3 regions of the Streptomyces sp. NRRL B-24572 genome follow, and region 2 is predicted to be linked to each of the others. Evidence: riboswitches for the same ligand, from Rfam matches in the RefSeq annotation. Region 2 holds a riboswitch; each other region holds the start of a gene.
The links. Region 2 has a riboswitch for cobalamin ahead of CCN56_RS21795 (ABC transporter substrate-binding protein). Riboswitches for the same ligand answer to the same signal wherever they lie in the genome.
Positions count from the first base shown of each region.

Region 1: another riboswitch for cobalamin. It lies ahead of CCN56_RS14680 (ribonucleoside-diphosphate reductase subunit alpha); the one in region 2 lies ahead of CCN56_RS21795 (ABC transporter substrate-binding protein).
Region 3: another riboswitch for cobalamin. It lies ahead of CCN56_RS24375 (prenyltransferase/squalene oxidase repeat-containing protein); the one in region 2 lies ahead of CCN56_RS21795 (ABC transporter substrate-binding protein).

Region 1 covers NZ_MWIG01000236.1:3,532-10,406, reverse strand. Annotated here, with positions in the region: gene CCN56_RS14700 (helix-turn-helix transcriptional regulator) at 1-815, shown strand, start outside; gene CCN56_RS14695 (DUF3311 domain-containing protein) at 939-1,202, shown strand; gene mctP (monocarboxylate uptake permease MctP) at 1,199-2,821, shown strand; gene CCN56_RS14685 (GNAT family N-acetyltransferase) at 2,907-3,407, shown strand; cobalamin riboswitch at 3,450-3,593, shown strand; gene CCN56_RS14680 (ribonucleoside-diphosphate reductase subunit alpha) at 3,727-6,081, shown strand; gene CCN56_RS14675 (ribonucleotide-diphosphate reductase subunit beta) at 6,081-6,875, shown strand, end outside.
Region 2 covers NZ_MWIG01000358.1:4,680-11,554, reverse strand. Annotated here, with positions in the region: partial or broken gene CCN56_RS21815 (MFS transporter) at 1-260, opposite strand, end outside; gene CCN56_RS21810 (metalloregulator ArsR/SmtB family transcription factor) at 525-890, opposite strand; gene CCN56_RS21805 (ABC transporter ATP-binding protein) at 869-1,708, opposite strand; gene CCN56_RS21800 (iron ABC transporter permease) at 1,705-2,742, opposite strand; gene CCN56_RS21795 (ABC transporter substrate-binding protein) at 2,754-3,800, opposite strand; cobalamin riboswitch at 3,887-4,012, opposite strand; gene CCN56_RS21790 (cold-shock protein) at 4,176-4,382, opposite strand; gene CCN56_RS21785 (TetR family transcriptional regulator) at 4,582-5,202, opposite strand; gene CCN56_RS21780 (alkane 1-monooxygenase) at 5,330-6,502, shown strand; gene CCN56_RS21775 (ScbR family autoregulator-binding transcription factor) at 6,617-6,875, shown strand, end outside.
Region 3 covers NZ_MWIG01000422.1:407-7,281, reverse strand. Annotated here, with positions in the region: gene CCN56_RS24385 (MBL fold metallo-hydrolase) at 93-1,139, shown strand; gene CCN56_RS45605 (protein kinase) at 1,149-2,912, opposite strand; cobalamin riboswitch at 3,064-3,201, shown strand; gene CCN56_RS24375 (prenyltransferase/squalene oxidase repeat-containing protein) at 3,275-4,522, shown strand; gene CCN56_RS24370 (SCO2322 family protein) at 4,519-5,178, shown strand; gene CCN56_RS24365 (energy-coupling factor transporter transmembrane component T) at 5,184-6,317, shown strand; partial or broken gene CCN56_RS24360 (ABC transporter ATP-binding protein) at 6,314-6,875, shown strand, end outside.

The DNA.
Region 1 (6,875 bases), on a different contig from region 2:
ACTCGTCCGGCAGGGCCGAAGCCCTCACCCCGGACGTCGGCTTCTCGTTCCTGCTCTCCCGCGCCGAGGCCGAACTGGGCAGGCACAGAAGCCGGTTCGAGCAGGCCGGCCGGGCGGCGGCCGGCTTCCTCGCCTCGTACGCCGACCACCCCGGACCGGCCGCCCGGCACGACCTCGTGGACCGCATCACCGGACTCGACAAGGTCCGCGAACGCCTGGAGGACCTGGCCGCGAACGCCCGCGCCGAGTGCCTCTCGCTTCTGCCCGGCGGCGCCCAGCTCCCCGACACGATGGACGCGAGCCAGCCGCTCGACCGGCTCGCCCTGGAACGCGGGGTGAAGATCCGCTCGATCTACCAGGAAAGTTTCCGCAACGACCCGCCGACCGTCGACTACGTGCGCTGGTACTGCGGGCTCGGCGGCGAGGCGCGGACCGTCCCCGTCGTCCCGATGCTCATGGTGGTCGTCGACCGCGAGGCCGCGCTCGTCCCCGTCGACCCGGAGGACGGGCGCGCGGGCGCCCTCGAAGTGCGCAGCCCCGGCCTGGTCCACGCGCTCGCGGTGCTCTTCGACCGGCTCTGGGACGCCGGCACCCCCTTCGGCGAGACCCCGCGCCGCGACGCGCACGACCTCTCCCCGCAGGAGCGGGAGTTGCTGATGCTCCTCGGCATCGGCTGCACCGACGACATCGCGGCCCGACGGCTCGGCGTCTCCCTGCGGACCGTCCGCCGGATGAGCTCGGAGCTGATGAACCGCCTGGGCGCGCGCAGCCGTTTCGAGGCGGGCGTACGGGCGGCGAAAGAAGGCTGGCTCTGACGACGGGTTCACGCCGATCCCGAAGAATCGCTTCCGTTATGCGGACAGGGGTTCCCAGCGACGGAGCAGTCCCCTAGATTTCCCCAGCATTACCGAGGTGATCAGCGAGGGGACGGAATCGCCATGCCAGATGCGTCAGATGTGACACAAGGGAAACAACCGACCATCACACCCCTGCGGGTGGTGATCGCGCTCTGCCTGTTCGCCCCGTTCGTGGCGATGCTCTGGGTGAGCTCGTACGCGAAGGTCGAACCGCTCTTCGCCGGCATCCCGTTCTTCTACTGGTACCAGATGCTCTGGGTGCTGATCTCCACGGCCCTCACCATGATCGCGTACAAGCTGTGGCAGCGGGACCAGCGCGCCCGCAAGGGAGGTGACGCGCGATGAAGGACGGCGTGAACGGCGTGGCGCTCGGCGTCTTCGTCTTCTTCTTCCTGGCCGTCACGGTCATGGGCTTCCTCGCCGCGCGCTGGCGCAAGGCCGAGAACGAACACAGCCTCGACGAATGGGGCCTGGGCGGCAGATCGTTCGGCACCTGGGTGACCTGGTTCCTGCTCGGCGGCGACCTCTACACGGCGTACACCTTCGTCGCCGTCCCCGCGGCCATCTACGCGGCGGGCGCGGCCGGCTTCTTCGCCGTCCCGTACACGATCCTCGTGTACCCGCTGATCTTCACCTTCCTGCCGCGCCTCTGGTCGGTCTCGCACAAGCACGGGTACGTCACCACCTCGGACTTCGTGCGCGGCCGCTTCGGTTCCAAGGGCCTGTCGCTCGCGGTGGCCGTCACCGGCATCCTCGCCACCATGCCGTACATCGCGCTCCAGCTCGTCGGCATCCAGGCCGTCCTGGACGTGATGGGCGTCGGCGGCGGCGAGAACACCAACTGGTTCGTGAAGGACCTGCCGCTGCTCATCGCCTTCGGCGTCCTGGCCGCGTACACCTACTCGTCCGGCCTGCGCGCCCCCGCGCTCATCGCCTTCGTCAAGGACACCCTGATCTACATCGTCATCGCGGTGGCGATCATCTACATCCCGATCAAGCTGGGCGGCTTCGACGAGATCTTCGGCAAGGCGGCCGAGGCGTACAAGACGATCAACCCGGCCACCGGCAAGCCGAAGGGCGCGCTCGTGCCCGGCGAGGCCGGCCAGTGGACGTACGCGACGCTCGCGCTCGGCTCGGCGCTCGCGCTCTTCATGTACCCGCACTCCATCACGGCGACGCTCTCCTCCAGGAGCCGCAACGTGATCCGCCGCAACACCACGATCCTGCCGCTGTACTCGCTGATGCTGGGCCTGCTCGCGCTGCTCGGCTTCATGGCGATCGCCGCCGACGTGAAGGTGACGAACGGCCAGCTCGCCATCCCGCAGCTCTTCGAGACCATGTTCCCGGACTGGTTCGCGGGCGTCGCGTTCGCCGCGATCGGCATCGGCGCGCTCGTCCCCGCCGCGATCATGTCGATCGCCGCGGCCAACCTCTTCACCCGCAACATCTACAAGGACTTCATCAGGAAGGACGCCACCCCGGCCCAGGAGACCAAGGTCTCCAAGCTGGTCTCCCTCCTGGTGAAGGTCGGCGCCCTCGTCTTCGTCCTCACCATGGACAAGACGGTCGCGATCAACTTCCAGCTGCTCGGCGGCATCTGGATCCTGCAGACCTTCCCGGCGCTCGTCGGCGGTCTCTTCACCCGCTGGTTCCACCGCTGGGCGCTGCTCGCCGGCTGGGCCGTCGGCATGGTCTACGGCACGGCCGCCGCGTACGGCGTCGCCAGCCCGACCCAGAAGCACTTCGGCGGCTCCGCGGCCGAGATCCCCGGCATCGGCGAGATCGGCTACATCGGCCTCACCGCCTTCGTGCTCAACGTCCTCGTCACGGTCGTCCTGACCTTCGTCCTCAAGGCCGTCAAGGCCCCCGAGGGCGTCGACGAGACCTCCCCCGAGGACTACACGGCGGACGCGGGCGACGCCGGTGTCCGCGACCTGCCGACGGTCGGCGCCGGAGCGCACTGACCGGAAGAACGCGCCGCAGGGGCCCGGGATCTCACCAGGAGAACCCGGGCCCCTGCGCATGACCGCGCGCGGCAGACTGGAGCCCATGGACTTCACGATCAGGGCGGTACGGCCCGAGGAGTACGAGGAGCTCGGCGACCTCACCGGGTTCACCTATCTGAATGACGGGCTGCTGCTGCACGGCGAGGACGACTTCTACCTGGCCGTGCTCCGCGACACGGCCCGGCGGGCGCGCGAGAGCGAGGTGCTCGTCGCCGTCGACGCCGACGGCGGGATCATCGGCGGGGTGACCTTCGCGGAGGGCGGCACCACCTGGGCGGACATCGCCGTCCCCGGCGAGGCCGAGTTCCGGATGCTCGTCGTCGCGCCGGCGGCCCGCGGCAGGGGCGTCGGAGAGGCCCTCGTACGCGCCTGCGTGGACCGGGCGCGAGCCCTCCCCGGCTGTACGCGCCTGGTGCTCTCCACGGCCGATCTGATGGTCTCCGCGCACCGGATCTACGAGCGGCTCGGCTTCGTCCGCACCCCCGAGCGGGACTGGGAGCCGATCCCCGATCACTCGCTGCGCACGTACGCCCTGGAGTTGTAACTCCCGGGACCGACACAACATGTGGGGGGTGCCAAGAGCGGCGCCCCCCACATGTATGCTCGTCCTCGCTGTCGACGCAGGGGAATCCGGCGCGAATCCGGAACTGTCCCGCAACGGTGTGCTTCGTGCGGTTTCGTGCTTCGTACGGAGTGAGTCCGAAGACCTGCCGGCAGCGCGCCCGGTCCGTCCGTTCCGGGTGCCACAGACGTCCGGGCCTCGCGGAGTTGGGTCGGTGGACGCGGCGCGCCCGCGCGTACGGGGTGCCCGCCTGCCCGCCTTCCCGCCCGAGGCCCCGAGCCGAGCGAGGGAGAGCCCCCACGTGACCATCGCGCCCGCCGATCCGGCCGCAGCGATCGAGACCGACGGCCCCGGGACCGTACTCCTGCGGACCCTGACCGATCTCACCGCCGACCTCCCGGACACCGACCCCGGCAAGGTCGCCGCCGCCGCCCTCCGCGGCCGCAGCGCCACGTCGGACGAGGCGGAGCTGCGCGAGCTGGCCACCGAGGCGGCCGCCGGCCTGATCGCCGAGGACCCCGCGTACTCCCGGCTCGCCGCCCGGCTCCTCACCATCACCATCGCCGACGAGGCCGCAGGCCAGGGCGCCGTCTCCTTCTCGGCCTCCGTCGCCGTCGGTCACCGCGAGGAGCTCATCGCCGACCGCACCGCCGAGTTCGTCGCCCAGCACGCCGAGCGGCTCGACGCGACGATCGACCCGGCCGGCGACGACCGCTTCGGCTACTTCGGTCTGCGCACCCTCTACTCGCGCTACCTGCTGCGCCACCCGATCACCCGCAAGGTCATCGAGACCCCGCAGCACTTCATGCTGCGCGTCGCCTGCGGCCTCGCCGAGGACGACTCGGTCCGCGCGCTCGACGAGGTGGCCGCGCTGTACGGCCTGATGAGCCGTCTGGACTACCTCCCGTCCTCCCCCACGCTCTTCAACTCCGGCACCCGCCACCCGCAGATGTCCTCCTGCTACCTCCTGGACTCCCCGCAGGACGAGCTGGACTCCATCTACGACCGCTACCACCAGGTCGCGCGCCTCTCGAAGCACGCGGGCGGCATCGGCCTCTCGTACTCCCGCATCCGCGCCCGCGGTTCGCTGATCCGCGGCACCAACGGCCACTCCAACGGCATCGTGCCGTTCCTGAAGACCCTCGACGCCTCCGTCGCCGCCGTGAACCAGGGCGGCCGCCGCAAGGGCGCCGCCGCCGTCTACCTGGAGACCTGGCACGCGGACATCGAGGAGTTCCTGGAGCTCCGCGACAACACCGGCGAGGACGCCCGCCGTACGCACAACCTGAACCTGGCGCACTGGATCCCGGACGAGTTCATGCGCCGCGTCAACGCCGACGCCGAGTGGTCGCTCTTCTCCCCGTCGGACGTGCCCGAGCTCGTCGACCTGTACGGCGAGGAGTTCGACGCCGCCTACCGCAAGGCCGAGGCGGCGGGCCTGGCCCGCAAGACCATGCCGGCCCGCGACCTGTACGGCCGGATGATGCGGACCCTCGCGCAGACCGGCAACGGCTGGATGACCTTCAAGGACGCCTCCAACCGGACCGCGAACCAGACGGCCGAGCCGGGCACGGTCGTCCACTCCTCCAACCTCTGCACCGAGATCATCGAGGTCACCAACGACGGCGAGACGGCCGTCTGCAACCTCGGCTCGGTCAACCTCGGCGCGTTCGTCGTCGGTTCGGACATCGACTGGGAGCGCCTGGACGAGACCGTCCGCACGGCCGTCACCTTCCTCGACCGGGTCGTCGACATCAACTTCTACCCGACCGAGCAGGCGGGCCGCTCCAACGCCAAGTGGCGTCCGGTCGGCCTGGGCGCGATGGGCCTCCAGGACGTCTTCTTCCAGCTGAAGCTGCCGTTCGACTCGGCCGAGGCGCGCGCCCTGTCGACGAAGATCGCCGAGCGGATCATGCTGGCGGCGTACGAGGCGTCCGCCGACCTCGCCGAGCGCAGCGGCCCGCTCCCCGCCTGGGACAAGACCCGCACCGCCCGGGGCGTCCTGCACCCCGACCACTACGACGTCGAGCTCAACTGGCCGGAGCGCTGGACGGCCCTGCGCGCGCGCATCGCCTCCACCGGCATGCGCAACAGCCTCCTCCTCGCCATCGCCCCGACGGCGACCATCGCCTCGATCGCGGGCGTCTACGAGTGCATCGAGCCGCAGGTCTCCAACCTGTTCAAGCGCGAGACGCTGTCCGGCGAGTTCCTCCAGGTCAACTCGTACCTCGTCGACGAGCTGAAGAAGCTCGGCGTGTGGGACGCGCAGACCCGCGAGGCCCTGCGCGACTCCAACGGCTCGGTGGCCGGCTTCACCTGGGTCCCGGCCGAGGTCCGCGAGCTGTACCGCACGGCCTGGGAGATCCCGCAGCGCGGCCTCATCGACATGGCGGCGGCGCGCACCCCGTTCCTGGACCAGTCGCAGTCCCTGAACCTGTTCATGGAGACGCCCACCATCGGCAAGCTGTCGTCGATGTACGCGTACGCCTGGAAGCAGGGCCTGAAGACGACGTACTACCTGCGCTCCCGCCCGGCGACCCGGATCGCCCGCGCCGCCCAGGCCGCCGCCCCGATCCCCGTCCAGCAGGCGACCCCCGACGCGGACGCCATCGCCTGCTCCCTTGAGAACCCCGAGTCCTGCGAGGCCTGCCAGTAATGAGCTCCACCGAGAAGAAGAACCTCCTGGACCCGGGCTTCGAGCTCACGCTCCGCCCCATGCGCTACCCGGACTTCTACGAGCGCTACCGGGACGCCATCAAGAACACCTGGACCGTCGAGGAGGTCGACCTCCACTCGGACGTCGCCGACCTCGCCAAGCTCACCCCCGGTGAGCAGCACATGATCGGCCGTCTGGTCGCGTTCTTCGCGACGGGCGACTCGATCGTGGCGAACAACCTGGTCCTGACGCTGTACAAGCACATCAACTCCCCGGAGGCGCGGCTGTACCTGAGCCGTCAGCTCTTCGAGGAGGCGGTGCACGTCCAGTTCTACCTGACCCTCCTGGACACGTACCTCCCCGACCCGGACGACCGTGCGGCGGCCTTCGCGGCGGTCGAGAACATCCCCTCGATCCGCGAGAAGGCGCAGTTCTGCTTCAAGTGGATGGACTCGGTCGAGAAGATCGAGAAGCTGGAGACGGCCGCCGACCGCCGCCGCTTCCTGCTGAACCTGATCTGCTTCGCTGCCTGCATCGAGGGCCTGTTCTTCTACGGCGCCTTCGCGTACGTGTACTGGTTCCGGTCGCGCGGTCTGCTGCACGGCCTGGCGACGGGCACCAACTGGGTCTTCCGCGACGAGACCATGCACATGAACTTCGCGTTCGAGGTCGTGGACACCGTCCGCAAGGAGGAGCCCGAGCTCTTCGACGACGCGCTGCAGCAGCAGGTCACGGACATGCTGAAGGAGGCCGTCGAGGCGGAGCTGCAGTTCGGCCGTGATCTGTGCGGCGAC
Region 2 (6,875 bases):
ATGGTGTCGTTGAGGGCGGAGCCGACGCCGGCCTTCTCCTCGGGGACGGTGCTCATCAGCGCGCCGACGGCGGCCGGCATCGCGAGGCCCGCGCCGAGGCCGAGGAGGCCGAGGGCGATGGCCGGGACGGTGAAGCCGGAGTGGGCGTCGACGGTGGCGAGCAGGGCGAAGGAGGCGGCCATGACGAGCATGCCGGCGAGGATCAGGAGCCGGTTGCCGATCTTCGCGGCGAGTCCGGCGCCGGCGCCGCCGCCTACGACGAGGCCGCCGCCCACGCGGCGGTCGATCCGGTCGCCATCCGGGACGCCAAGTCCGCCTACGGCCTGGACGTGGTCCTGGACGGCCTGGAGATGCGGCTCCCGCGCTGATCCGACGCGCGGCCCGGCGCCTGCGGCCACCGCCGGTGCGGCGCGTCGACGGGGTACGCGTGCGCGTGGCGCCCGCCGGCCCCGACCGGGGCGAGCGCGGTGCCGAGCACGGCCGTCGCGTCCGTCCCGGCCGGGTCGTAGTCGACGCCGATCGCCTCAGTCGTGCCAGGGCTCCCCGGTCACCTGGTGGTCCGCGCGGCTGATCGCCTCGACGACCAGGCGCTTCAGGTGTCCGTCCGGCATCGCGTACACGACCCTGCGGCCCTCCTTGCGGGTCGTGACGAGCCCGCCGAGGCGCAGTTTGGCGAGGTGCTGGCTGACGGCGGGACGCGCGGCCCCGCACGCCTCGGTCAGGGCGGTGACGTCGGCCTCGCCCCGGGTGAGCAGCCACACCAGCTGGAGCCGGGTGGGGTCGGAGAGCAGCCCGAACACCTCGGCCGCCGCCGCGAGTTCACGCGCGCCCGGGGTCCGCTCGTGCGGACGGGAGACGGCTGCGGGGCCTACGGGCTCGGGCTCGGGCATGCGCCCACCGTACCGAGGAAGCGGATGTGCGGGCGCCCGTCGGGTCCCGGCCGGGTCACGGCGCTGCGGACCCCGTAGACCTCGGCGACGAGCTCCTCGGTGAGGACCTCGCCCGGTGGGCCGCTCGCCACCACCCGGCCCCGGGCGAGGACCACGAGCCGGTCGCAGTACATCGCCGCGAGGTTGAGGTCGTGCAGGGCGACGACGGCGGTGAGGCGGAGGTCGGCGACGAGGGCGAGGAGGTCGAGCTGGTGCTGGATGTCGAGGTGGTTGGTGGGTTCGTCGAGGAGGAGTTCGCGCGGTTCCTGGGCGAGGGCGCGGGCGATCTGGACGCGCTGGCGTTCGCCGCCGGAGAGGGTGCGCCAGGGCTGCCGGGCGCGGTCGGTGAGCCCGGTCCGTTCGAGGGCGGTGCGGACGGCGGCCTCGTCCGCCGCCGTGGGCGGCGTCCAGGCCCTGCGGTGCGGGATGCGGCCGAGGCGTACGACGTCGGCGACGGTCAGGTCGGTCTGGGTGTCGGCCTGCTGCTCGACCGTGGCGAGGCGCCGGGCGACGGTGCGGCGGCCCAGCTCGGCGAGCGGGTCGCCGTCGAGGGTGACGACGCCGGAGTCGGGGGCGAGGACGCCGGCGAGGAGGCGCAGGAGGGTGGACTTGCCCGAGCCGTTGGGTCCGAGCAGCCCGGTGACGGTGCCGGGGGCGAGGGTGATGCCGACCCCGTCGAGGACGAGGGTGCCGCCGGCCGTGCGCGAGACCCGCTCGGCACGGAGTCCGGCACCGCGCCCGGCACGGGGTCCGGCGTCGGCGGAGGCGGTCTCGGTCATCGCGTGCTCCTGGTGCGGTACAGGACGAGGACGAAGGCCGGTACGCCGATCAGCGAGGTCACCACGCCCACCGGCACCTCCTGCGGGTCGAGGACCGTGCGGGCGAGCGTGTCGGCCCAGACGAGGAACACCGCTCCGGCCAGGGCGGTGACCGGCAGCAGCCGGGCGTGCCCGGGGCCGGCGAGGGCCCGGGCGGCGTGCGGCAGGACGAGGCCGACGAAGCCGATCGCGCCGGCGGCGGAGACCAGGGCGGCCGTCAGGAGGGCGGTGACGCACAGCAGGACGAGCCGGGTCCGCGCGACGGCGACGCCGAGCGAGGCGGCGGCCTCCTCGCCGAAGGCGAAGGCGTCCAGGGTCCGCGCGTACCCGCCGCAGACCAGCAGGGCCCCCGCGAGGACGGCGAGGCACACCCACACGTCGCTCCAGCCGGCCCCGGCGAGCGAGCCGAGCAGCCAGAAGAGCACGCCCCGGGTGGTCTCCGCGTCGGCGGCGGTCATCACGACGAAGGAGGTGAGCGCGGAGAAGAGCTGCATCGCGGCGACGCCCGCGAGCACGACCCGGTCCGTCGAGCCGCCGAGGGTGTGGCTGAGCAGCAGGACGAGCGCGAAGGAGACCACGGCCCCCAGGAACGCCCCTCCGGTGACGGAGAGGAGGCCACCGCCGATGCCGAGGACGACGACGGCGACCGCGCCGGTCGAGGCGCCGGAGGAGACGCCGAGGACGAAGGGGTCGGCGAGCGGGTTGCGCAGGAGGGACTGCATCACCGCCCCGCAGAGGGCGAGGCCGGCGCCGCAGACGGCGGCGAGGAGGGTACGGGGCAGCCGCAGGTCCCAGACGATCCCGTCGCGGATCGGCGAGAGTTCCGAGACGCCGCCGCCGAGGTGGGCGGCGACGACGGACCCGACCTCGCCGACGCCGATGTCGGCCGGGCCGATGGTGATGGCCACGGCCACGGACAGGGCGAGCAGGACGAGGCCGGCCGCCGCCCACAGGAGCGCCGTGGCGCGTACCGGCCGGGTCGGCCGGGTTACCAGAGGGGGCGCGCTCACTTCGCGAGACCGTACGTGCGGAGCGCTGCCGCCACCTTCTCGATGCCCTCGACGGTGCGGATCGTGGGGTTCAGTGCCTGGCCGCTGAGCAGGACGTACCGCTTGTGCTTCACGGCCGTCATGTTCCGGGTGACGGGGTCGGACTCCAGGAACTCGATCTTCTTGGCGGCGCTCTCGGCGGACTGCGCGCGGCGGGTCAGATCGCCGAGCACGAGGACGTCGGGATCGCGGTCGGCGACGGTCTCCCAGTTGATCTGGGGCCATTCCTCGCGCGTGTCGTCGAAGACGTTCTTCGCGCCGAGCGCGTTCGTGACGATCCCCGACGCTCCGCAACAGCCCGCCATGTAGGGCGATTTGGCGTCGGAGTACCAGTAGAGGACGGTGGCGTCGGTGAAGTCGGCCGCCGCCGTGGCCTTCGCCACCCGGGCCTTGAGCCCTGCGACGAGCTTCTCGCCCCGCTCGGGGACCGCGAACACCCGGGCCAGGTCACGGATCTCGCCGTAGACCGTCTCCATGGTGAGGGGGCGGGTGCGGACGCCGTCGCCGTCGCCGCTGTTGTCCTTGCCGACGCAGTCGCTCGGCGAGAGGTAGGTGGGGACGCCGAGCTGCTCGAAGCGCTCGCGGGGCGCCACCCCGCCCTTGCCGAGGGTGTACGCGAACGAGGCGGCCGCGAAGTCGGGTTCGGCGTCGAGGACCTTCTCGAAGAAGGGGTAGCGGTCGGCGAGGCGCGGGACCTTCGCGTTCTCCTCCTCAAGTCCCTTGAGCACCGGGTCCGTCCAGGTGGCGGTGCCCACCATGCGGTCGGCGAGGCCGAGGGAGAGCATGATCTCCGCCGCCCCCTGGTCGAGGGCGACGGCCCGGCGCGGGGCGCGGTCGACGCGGACCGGCCGTCCGCAGTCGTCGGCGAGGGTGACGGGGTAGCCGCGCTCCGGGGCGTCCTTCGCCGAAGCCCCGGAGGGCCCGCAGCCGGTCACCGCCGCGGTGAGGAGCAGGACGCCGGCCAGGGCGAGCACGGCGGAGCGGACGGGGTGTGCGAGCGGCACGGGGACTTCCTCTGCGTCCACGGCTCATGCGCGGAGCCTGTCGTACGGTGCTCCCCGGACGGCGGCGTGCCGCCGGGGCCGCCAGCAGGTCTTCGGACTCGGGGTCAGCCGGACGGAGCGCCTTCCCGGGCCCGTCGTGCCGCCCAGTGGCCGATGCTCCGCCCGTCGCCCTCACCGCTGCGCGTCAGTTCCGGTCTCGCACCGGATTCCCTGACCCGTGCACGTACCCGTTCAGGTGCGTACAAAGGTGCGACTGGCCTCGGCACAGTACCACCGGCCGGTGATCGCACCCCGGGAGCCCGGCCGGTCCGCACCCGCAGGCCGCCGGCCCTCGCCCGCAGACCGCCGGTCCGCGCCCCCGCGCCCCGGACGGCGTCAGAAGCGCAGCTCCTTGGCCTCGAAGCGGCCCTCGCCGAGGACCAGGACGAAGGAGACCTGCTGCCCCTCGGAGACCGTCCGCTCCTTGCCCTCGATGTCCTCGGCGCTGAAGTACACCTGCTCCTCGGAGCCCACGGGGACGACGAAGCCGTACCCGCCGAGACGGTTGAAGGACTGCACGAATCCGATGCTTCTGCCTTCCACGGCGGCCTCCTCGTCGGCTCTGGCGACGCGGTCGAGGGTGTCCGCGCCTCAGGGGACATGTACCCCGCCCGCCCGTCCTTCGCCACCGCCGTCGTCCGGGAGGACCCGGGAGGACCAGCGCCGCCGTCCGGGCGGACCACCCCGGATGATCTCGTACAATATTCAACAGAGGCCCGCTGCCGGAGATCCCCCGTGTCCGTCAGCGGGCCTCGCCGCACCCATCGGGCCGGACACCGCCCGGGTACGCGATCCGCGCCGTGATCCTGGCGATGCGCCGCGCCGACTCCTCCGGCGAGGCCACCGGCTGGACGATGTGGCTGACGGTGAGCCGCACGATCGTCTCGACGGCGAGCCCCCGGGACTCCTCGTCGACATCGGGCCAGGCCTCGATCGCGTACGCGTCGAGCATCGCCATCGCCGTGCCGAAGACCGGCTCCGGGCGGGTGGTGAGGTAGGCGAGGAGGTCGTCCTCGCCGCCGCGCGCCGCGAGCAGGACGCTCTTGATGAGGGGGTTGTCCACGGCCTGCTGGAGCGTGTAGCCCACGCCCGCGACGGCCGCCGCCTCCAACTCACCCCGGTGGGCGTCGAGTTCACGCTGTATGCCGAGCAGGAAGCCCTCCAGCTCACGCTGGATCAGGGCGTTGCCGATGGCCTCCTTCGAGCCGAACTCGTTGTAGAGCGTCTGGCGGCTGATGCCGGCGGCCCGCGCGATGCCGGCCATGCGCAGCACGCCCCAGCCGTCGGCGGCGACGAGCCGGTAGGCGGCGTCGAGCACCTGCTCTCGCAGGAGGGACCGAACACTCTCGCGGAAACGTGTCATCGTGCCCCCACTTTATCCACGGGGCACTGTCCAAAGCATTGACGTTCTCATGGGAATCCGTCTATGAACTGGACAGTAGTCATGGAAAGTGTCCACCCGCCGCGTCCACCTCCCCGAGGAGCCGGTCTTGGCCCTGCACAGCGACTCCCCCGACGCCCCCGCCACCTGGCGCGACCCCAAGCGCTGGCTCTGGCTGTTCGGCCTGCTCATCCCGGCCTTCCCCTTCCTCTCCTGGGGACTGGTGAACGCCACCGGGCTCCGCGTCTTCTGGTGGACCGGGATCCTCGTCCTGTACGTGATCTTCCCGCTCGTCGACCACCTCATAGGCAAGGACTCCGCCAACCCGCCGGACAGCGCGATCGCGCACCTGGAACAGGACCGCTACTACCGGTGGTGCACCTACCTCTACCTCCCCGTCCAGTACGCCGGTCTCGTCCTCGGCTGCTGGCTGATCACCCGGGGCGACCTCGCCCTCGTCGACCGGATCGGGCTGACGTTCACCCTCGGCGGGGTCGCCGGCATCGCCATCAACACCGCCCACGAGCTGGGGCACAAGACGGAGGCCCTGGAGCGCAGGCTCTCCCGGATCGCGCTCGCCCAGACCTGGTACGGCCACTTCTACGTCGAGCACAACCACGGCCACCACATCCGCGTCGCCACCCCCGAGGACCCGGCGAGCGCCCGGCTCGGCGAGAGCTTCTGGCGCTTCCTGCCCCGGACCGTCCTCGGCAGCCTCACCTCGGCCTGGCGCCTGGAGAGGCGCAGGCTGGGCCGCCGGGGCCGGTCGGTGTGGAGCCCGCGCAACACGGTCCTCGGCTCCTGGGCGCTGTCGTTCGTGCTCTTCACGGGGCTCGCGCTCGTCTTCGGCCCGGGGGTCCTGCCGTACCTCGCGATCCAGGCGGTCTTCGGCTTCTGCCTGCTCGAAGTCATCAACTACACCGAGCACTACGGCCTCAAGCGGGAGCGCACCGCGAGCGGCCGGTACGAGCGCTGCGCCCCGCGCCACAGCTGGAACAGCGACAACGTCGCCTCGAACGTCTTCCTCTACCACCTCCAGCGGCACAGCGACCACCACGCGAACCCCACCCGGCGCTACCAGTCGCTGCGCCACTTCGACGAGGCCCCCGAGATGCCGACGGGGTACGCGGGGATGATCGTCCTCGCGTACGTGCCCCCGCTCTGGCGCCGCGTCATGGATCCCCGGGTCGTCGCCCATTACGACGGGGACGTGACCCGCGCGAACCTCCAGCCGTCCCGCCGGACCCGCCTGCTCGCCCGGTACGGGACGACGACCGGCTGACCTTTCCCCCCAGGGGATGGTTTACCCCCGAAGCACCCTGGAGCCCCGCCAAAAGCTCGTACAATACCGATCAGTCGGTTTGATGTCGTCGAGTGGGTGCTGCTGGAGCCGTTGGTGACCAAACAAGAGCGGGCCGCGCGGACCCGCGACGCGCTCATCAGGTCGGCGGCCAGGGAGTTCGAGCAGCATGGATACGCCCTGGCCACACTGTCCGCGATCAGCGCGGGAGCGGGCGTGAGCCCCGGCGCGCTCCACTTCCACTTCGAGAACAAGGAGGCGGTCGCCGACGCCGTCGAGTGCGAGGCCTCCACCGTCCTGCGCCGCACCGCCCGGATCGTGTACGCACACCGGTCGAACGCCCTGCAGAACCTCG
Region 3 (6,875 bases), on a different contig from region 2:
AAAAGTCTCCGCCCCGCAGGCTCTTCTGACGAACAGTCAGTTCTAGTTATGGTGGGCAATGGTCGTACCGGTACGCAGAGACGAGGACGCTCATGACACAGGTGCCCCAGGTGACCGAGCACGGCGGAGGCGTCTGGTCCCTGCGGGTGCCCATCCCGGACAATCCACTGGGCCACACTTTGGTCCACGTCCTCGACACCGACCGCGGCCCGGTCCTCGTCGACACGGGCTGGGACGACCCGGCCTCCTGGACCGAACTCACCGGCGGTCTGGGCGCCCTGGGCCTCTCCGTCACGGAGGTCCACGGGGTCGTCATCACCCACCACCACCCCGACCACCACGGACTCTCCGGCCGGGTCCGCGAGGAGTCCGGGGCCTGGATCGCCATGCACGCCGCCGACACGGCCGTCGTCCGCCGCACCCGCGCGTCCGAACCCGGCACCTGGTTCGACTACCTCGCCCGCAAACTCGCCGCCGTCGGCGCCCCCGAGGACCACATCGCCCCGCTGCGGGCCGCCCGCGCCGCAGGCAGGATGCGGACCCTGCCCGGTCTCCGCTCGGCCCTCCCCGACCGCGAGATCGTCCCCGGCGAACTCCTCGACCTGGCCGGGCGGCGGTTGCGCGCGATCTGGACTCCCGGCCACACCCCCGGGCACGTCTGCCTCCACCTGGAGGAGGAGCACCCCTCCCGGCTGCCCGGCCACGGCCGGCTCTTCTCCGGCGACCACCTGCTGCCCGGGATCTCCCCGCACATCGGCCTGTACGAGGACCCCGACGAGGCCACGGAGACGGACCCCCTCGGCGACTACCTCGACTCCCTCGAACGGATCGGCCGCCTCGGGGTCGCCGAGGTCCTCCCCGCCCACCAGTACGCCTTCACCGACGCCGCCGGCCGGGTGCGCGAACTCCTCGACCACCACGAGGAACGCCTCACCGGCCTCCTCGGCCTCCTCGCCACCCCGCTCACACCGTGGCAGCTCGCGGAGCGCATGGAGTGGAACCGCCCCTGGGACCAGATCCCTTACGGCTCCCGCAACATCGCCGTCAGCGAGGCCGAGGCCCACCTCCGCCGCCTGGTGAAGCTCGGCCGCGCGGAGCCGGTGGCGGGCACGGACCCGGTCGCGTACGTCGCGGTGTGAGTCCCCGCCTCAGGCCTTGAACAGGCGGATGAGGGACATGACCAGGACCAGCGGGGAGATGCCGCCGCCGAGCAGCATCGACGGGCCCGCCACCCACCACAACCAGTGCTGCCCGCCGTGCTCGTAGTAGTCGTAACCGTTGTGGACGAAGAGGAACCAGAGGACGTGCAGGGTCAGTACGGCGATCAGCGCGATCCAGTACAGGGCGATCCCGACCGACCACAGCCGGACCCGGCCGGGCGGGACCGTGAGCAGCCGCCCCCGGTAGCCCTGGAGTCCGACCATCGCGGCGATCAGGAGGAGGGTCGCGGGGACGCGCCACCAGTCGTCCATCGCCCACTGGTAGGGGCCCTGCGCCTGGTCGGAGACCGAGGGGTACGCCACCGCCTTGTCCATGAGGTCGACCCCGCCCACGAGGAAGACCACCATCGGCACCAGGTAGAACAGCCCGAGGACCGGCCTCCCCAGACCCGTGGTCAGCGTCCGCACGGCACGCTCCCGCGCGGACGGCACCCCCGTCCCCGTCGAGGAGGCCCGGGCCCGCGCCCCGACGGCCGGCCCGCGGGTGGCGGCGCGGGCACGCGGTACGGCGGAGGACCGGGCGGGCGCGGACGCGGACGGCCGGGCGGGCGCAGGCGCGGAGGACCGGGCGGGCGTCGGCGCGGACGGCCCCGTGGCGCGCGCCCGGACCGGCTTCGGGGCGGGCTCCGGCGCGGGCAGGACGGCCGTCCGGGGCGGCCCGGTGCGCGGCTGGGCGACGGTGACGGCGGCCGGCCCCGGGTCGGCGGCGGTCTCCGCCGCGCCCGGCCGGGGCTCCGGATCGGGCTCGGGCTCCGTTCCCCGTCCCCTGCCCGCTGGAGGCGCCGACGCAGGCTCCCGCTCCGGCTCGGGCTCGAACTCCGCCTCCGCGTTGAGCAGTTCCTCCGCCTTCTGCGCGATGGCCGCGACCACCGGCGCCGGCAGCCAGCTCCCCGACTCCTCCCGGTGGGCGTCCGCGGTCGCGGCGAGTTCGGCCACCGGCGGGCGGTCCTCCGGCCGCTTGGCCAGGCAGCGCCGTACGAGCTCCGCGAGCGGCCCCTCGACCCCGGCGAGGTCGGGCTCGTGGTGGACGAGGCGGTAGAGCAGCTCCGCCACCGAGCCGCCGCCGAAGGGCCCGCGCCCGGTCGCCGCGAACGCGAGGACCGCGCCGAGCGAGAAGAGGTCCGCGGCGGGCCCGACCGTCCGCCCCTCCGCCTGCTCCGGCGACATGAAACCGGGCGAGCCGACGACCAGACCCGTCCCCGTCAGGGCCGTCTCGTCGGCGGAGCGCGCGATGCCGAAGTCGATGAGCAGCGGTCCGGACGACGAGAGCAGCACGTTGGACGGTTTGACGTCCCGGTGCACGAGCCCCGCCCGGTGCACGCCGTCGAGGGCGTGCGCGAGGCCGGAGAGCAGCCGCCAGAGGGCCGGTTCGGGGAGCGGTCCGTGCGCCAGGACCGCCTCGGAGAGCGCAGGACCGGGCACGTACGCGGTGGCTAGCCAGGGCACCTCGGCGTCGGGGTCGGCGTCGAGGACCGGGACCGTGCCGGCGCCGCGTAAGGACTGGGCGGCCCGCACCTCACGGGCGAAGCGCGTGCGGAAGCCCGGGTCGCCGGTGAGCGCGCCGTGCACCACCTTGAGCGCGACCGTTCGGCCGCCCCGCGAACGGCCCAGGTAGACGCGGCCCATGCCGCCCTCGCCCAACCGGTAGAGGAGCCGGTAGGGACCGATCCCCCGCGGGTCGCTCCCGGTCAACGCCCGCATTCCGCACCCCCGTGAAGACGCCGTCGGCATGTCGTCGTGGCGGCGCCAGCATGGCACAGCGATCACTCTCCCGGCAGACGATCGGCGGACCCGCTTCCGGCCGGGTGTGAGGCGCCTCGCACCCCCGGGGCGGCGGGCGTACGGGCCGGTAGAGTGAGCGGGTCGTCATCATGCCCGTACGGGGGGAAGCCGGTGAAAATCCGGCACTGACCGCGCAGCCGTGAGCCGCTCCTCGGGGAGCGGTGAGTCGGAATGCCCCGCCCGGGACATGACCGCCGGCACCGTCGAGGAATACGGAGCCGGAGCCTGGTGCCCCCGAGGCGTGCCGGTGCCCGGCCGCAGGAGAGGGCCCCATGAACACCGTCCGCCGCGGCGCCGCCGCGCTCGCCGCCGCCGCAGTCGTGCTCGGCACCGCCGCCGGGGCGGCCTCCGCCGCGCCCTCGCCGTCGCCCTCCGTCGGCACCCCCGTGCCCGGCCTGTACGGCACGAAGGACCCGACGTACGACGGTGTCTGGCGGCAGTCGCTCGCCTTCCTCGCCCAGCGCGGCACCGGCTACCAGCCCGCCGACCGGGCCGTGGACTGGCTCCTGGGCCAGCAGTGCGCCGACGGCTCGTTCGCCTCGTACCGCGCGGACGTGACGAAGGCCTGCGACGCGAAGACGATGCGGGACACCAACGCCACCGCCGTCGCCGTCCAGGCGCTCCGCGCCGTGCGCCGTCAGTCCGCCGCCCCGGAGAAGATCGACAAGGCCGTCAAGGCCGGCTCCGACTGGCTGCGGACCGTGCAGAACAAGGACGGCGGCTGGGGCTACGGCGTCGGCGGCGCGAGCGACGCCAACTCCACGTCGGTCGTCGTCGGCGCGCTCGCCGCGATCGGTGTGCGGCCCGGCCAGTTCACCTCCGCCGAGGGCCGCACCCCGTACGACGCGCTCCTCTCCTTCGCCCTGCCCTGCTCCGACAAGGACGGCGCAGGGGCGTTCGCGTACCAGCCGGACAAGACCGGCAAGCTCCTCGCCAACGCCGACGCCACCGCGGCGGCCACCCTCGCCGGGCTCGGCAAGAGCGTCGTCGCCACCAAGGCCTCCCCCGAGCAGCCGCCGACCTGCACCGACCTGTCGAAGCCGACCGTCGAGCGGGCCGCGCTGAACGGCGCCTCGTACCTCTCGAAGGCCCTCGCGAAGACCGGCCACCTCGCCCTGCCGCCGATGCCCGGCGCCACCGACACCACCGAGCAGCCCGACGTCGGCAACACCGCCGACGCCGTCGTCGCGCTCGCCGCCGCCGGCGCCGCGAAGGAGGCCGAACCGGCGCTCGCGTGGCTGGAGAAGAACTCCGCCGCCTGGGCGAAGGAGGGCGGCCCGGCCGCGTACGCGCAGCTGATCCTGGCGGCCCGTGCGACGGACACCGACCCGCGCGAGTTCGGCACGGTGGACCTGGTCGAGCAGCTCAACGCCACCGGCCCCGCGCCCAAGGCCCCGGACACCTCCGCCTCCTCCACCAGCGACGAGGGGGAGTCCGGCTTCGACGTCTGGTGGATCATCGGCATCGGCATGGTCGTCGGCGTCGGCATCGGCTTCCTCGTGAGCGGCCGCAAGAAGTGAGCCGTACGGGGATACGGGCCGCGGGCGCCGCGGCGGGGGCGCTCCTGGCCCTGGCCGCGGCGGCTCCGGCACAGGCGGCCGGTTACCGCTACTGGTCGTTCTGGGAGAGCGACGGCGGGAAGCCCTGGGCGTACGCCACGCAGGGCCCGGCGACCGCCCGGCCGGCGGACGGCGACGCCCTCGGCTTCCGCTTCGCGATCAGCAACGGCACGGAGGACACCTCCCGGCCCTCCGTGGCCCCCGACTTCCCGGGGATCTGCGGGGGCGTGGAGAAGAAGGACGGGACGAAGCGGATCGCGGTCGTCGTCGACTTCGGCGGCCCGGTGGACGCGCCGCCCGGGGAGACCCCGCCGAAGAAGCCGATCGAGGTCGGCTGCGCGGAGGTCCGCGAGGACGCGACGGGCGCGGAGGCGCTGGCGGCGGTGGCGAAGCCGCTGCGGTACGACAGCGCGGCCATGCTGTGCGGGATCGCGGGGTACCCGGCGAAGGGCTGCGGCGAACAGGTCGAGGAGACCGGGAAGAAGACCCCGGCGCCGACGGCTCCGGCCTCTCCGGACGGGAAGGGCGGCGGCCCGTCCTTCGGCGTACTCGCGGGCGGGGCGGCGGTCCTGGCCCTGGGCGGGGCGGCGATCTGGAAGGCCCGCCGGCGCGGATGACGCGGATGAGTACGGCCCGGAGCGTGTCCACGGCGTCGGCCCGGAGCGTGTTCACGGCCCCCGAGGCGAGCCGGGCCAACGCCCTGCACGCGGGCGCGTGGTGGCTGTGGGCGCTCGGCCTGGCCGTCGCCGCGTCCAGGACCACGAACCCGCTGCTGCTCGGACTGCTCGTCGGGGTGGCGGGTTATGTGGTGGCGGCGCGGCGTACGGACGCGCCCTGGGCCCGCTCGTACGGCGCGTTCGTGAAGCTGGGCCTGTTCGTCGTGGCGCTGCGGCTGGTCTTCTCCCTCCTCCTCGGCTCCCCGATCCCCGGTGAGCACGAGCTGTTCACCCTCCCCGAGGTGCCGCTGCCGGACTGGGCGCAGGGGGTGCGGATCGGGGGCCGGGTGACGGTCGAGCAGCTGGTGTTCGCGCTGTACGACGGCGCGAAGCTGGCGACCCTGCTGATCTGCGTGGGCGCCGCGAACGCGCTCGCCAACCCGGCACGACTCCTCAAGTCGCTGCCGGGGGCGCTGTACGAGGCCGGGGTCGCCGTCGTCGTGGCGATGACCTTCGCGCCGAACATGGTCGCCGACGTGGTCCGGCTGCGGACCGCCCGCCGACTGCGCGGCCGGCCCACGGGCGGGGTGCGGGCGGTGCTCCAGATCGGGCTGCCGGTCCTGGAGGGAGCGCTGGAACGGTCGATCGCGGTGGCGGCGTCGATGGACGCGCGGGGCTACGGACGGACGGCCCGGGTCCCGGCGGCGGTACGCCGCACCACGAACGTCCTGACCCTGGGTGGTCTCCTCGGCATCTGCGCGGGCTCGTACGGCCTGTTGGCGGCGGAGGGCGCGGAATACGGACTCCCGCTCCTCCTCGCCGGGCTCGTCGCGGCGATGGCCGGGCTGCGGCTCGGCGGGCGGCGGACGGTCCGTACGCGCTACCGCCCCGACCTCTGGGGCGCGCGGGCGTGGCTGGTCGCGGGCTCCGGGGCGGCGGTCGCGGTCCTGATGATCCGGGCGAACGCGTACGCGCCGGAGGCACTGCACCCCGGGGTCGTCCCGCTGGAGGCTCCGGAGCTGCCGCTGTGGCCGGCGGCGTCGGTCCTGGTGGGCCTGCTCCCGGCGTGGGTGGCGCCGAAACCCAAGGAGATCGTGTGATCCGCTTCGAAAACGTCTCGGTGCGCTACGAGGAGGACGCCGAGCCGACGCTCCGGAACGTGAACCTCACCGTCCCCGAGGGCGAACTGGTCCTCCTGGTCGGCCCGTCGGGCGTGGGCAAGTCGACCCTCCTGGGCGCGGTGTCGGGCCTCGTCCCCCACTTCACGGGCGGCACCCTGACCGGACGGGTGACGGTCGACGGCCGCGACACCCGCACGCATCCGCCGCGCGAGCTCGCGGACCTGGTGGGGACGGTGGGGCAGGACCCGTCCGCGCACTTCGTCACGGACACGGTGGAGGACGAGCTCGCGTACGGCATGGAGTCCCTGGGCCTGGCGCCGGGAGTGATGCGCCGCCGGGTCGAGGAGACCCTCGACCTCCTGGGCCTCGCGGAACTCCGCGACCGCCCGATCGCGACGCTCTCCGGCGGCCAGCGCCAGCGGGTCGCGATCGGCTCCGTCCTGACCCCGCACCCGAAGGTCCTCGTCCTCGACGAACCGACGTCCGCGCTCGACCCGTCGGCGGCGGAGGACGTCCTCGCGGTCCTCCAGCGCCTGG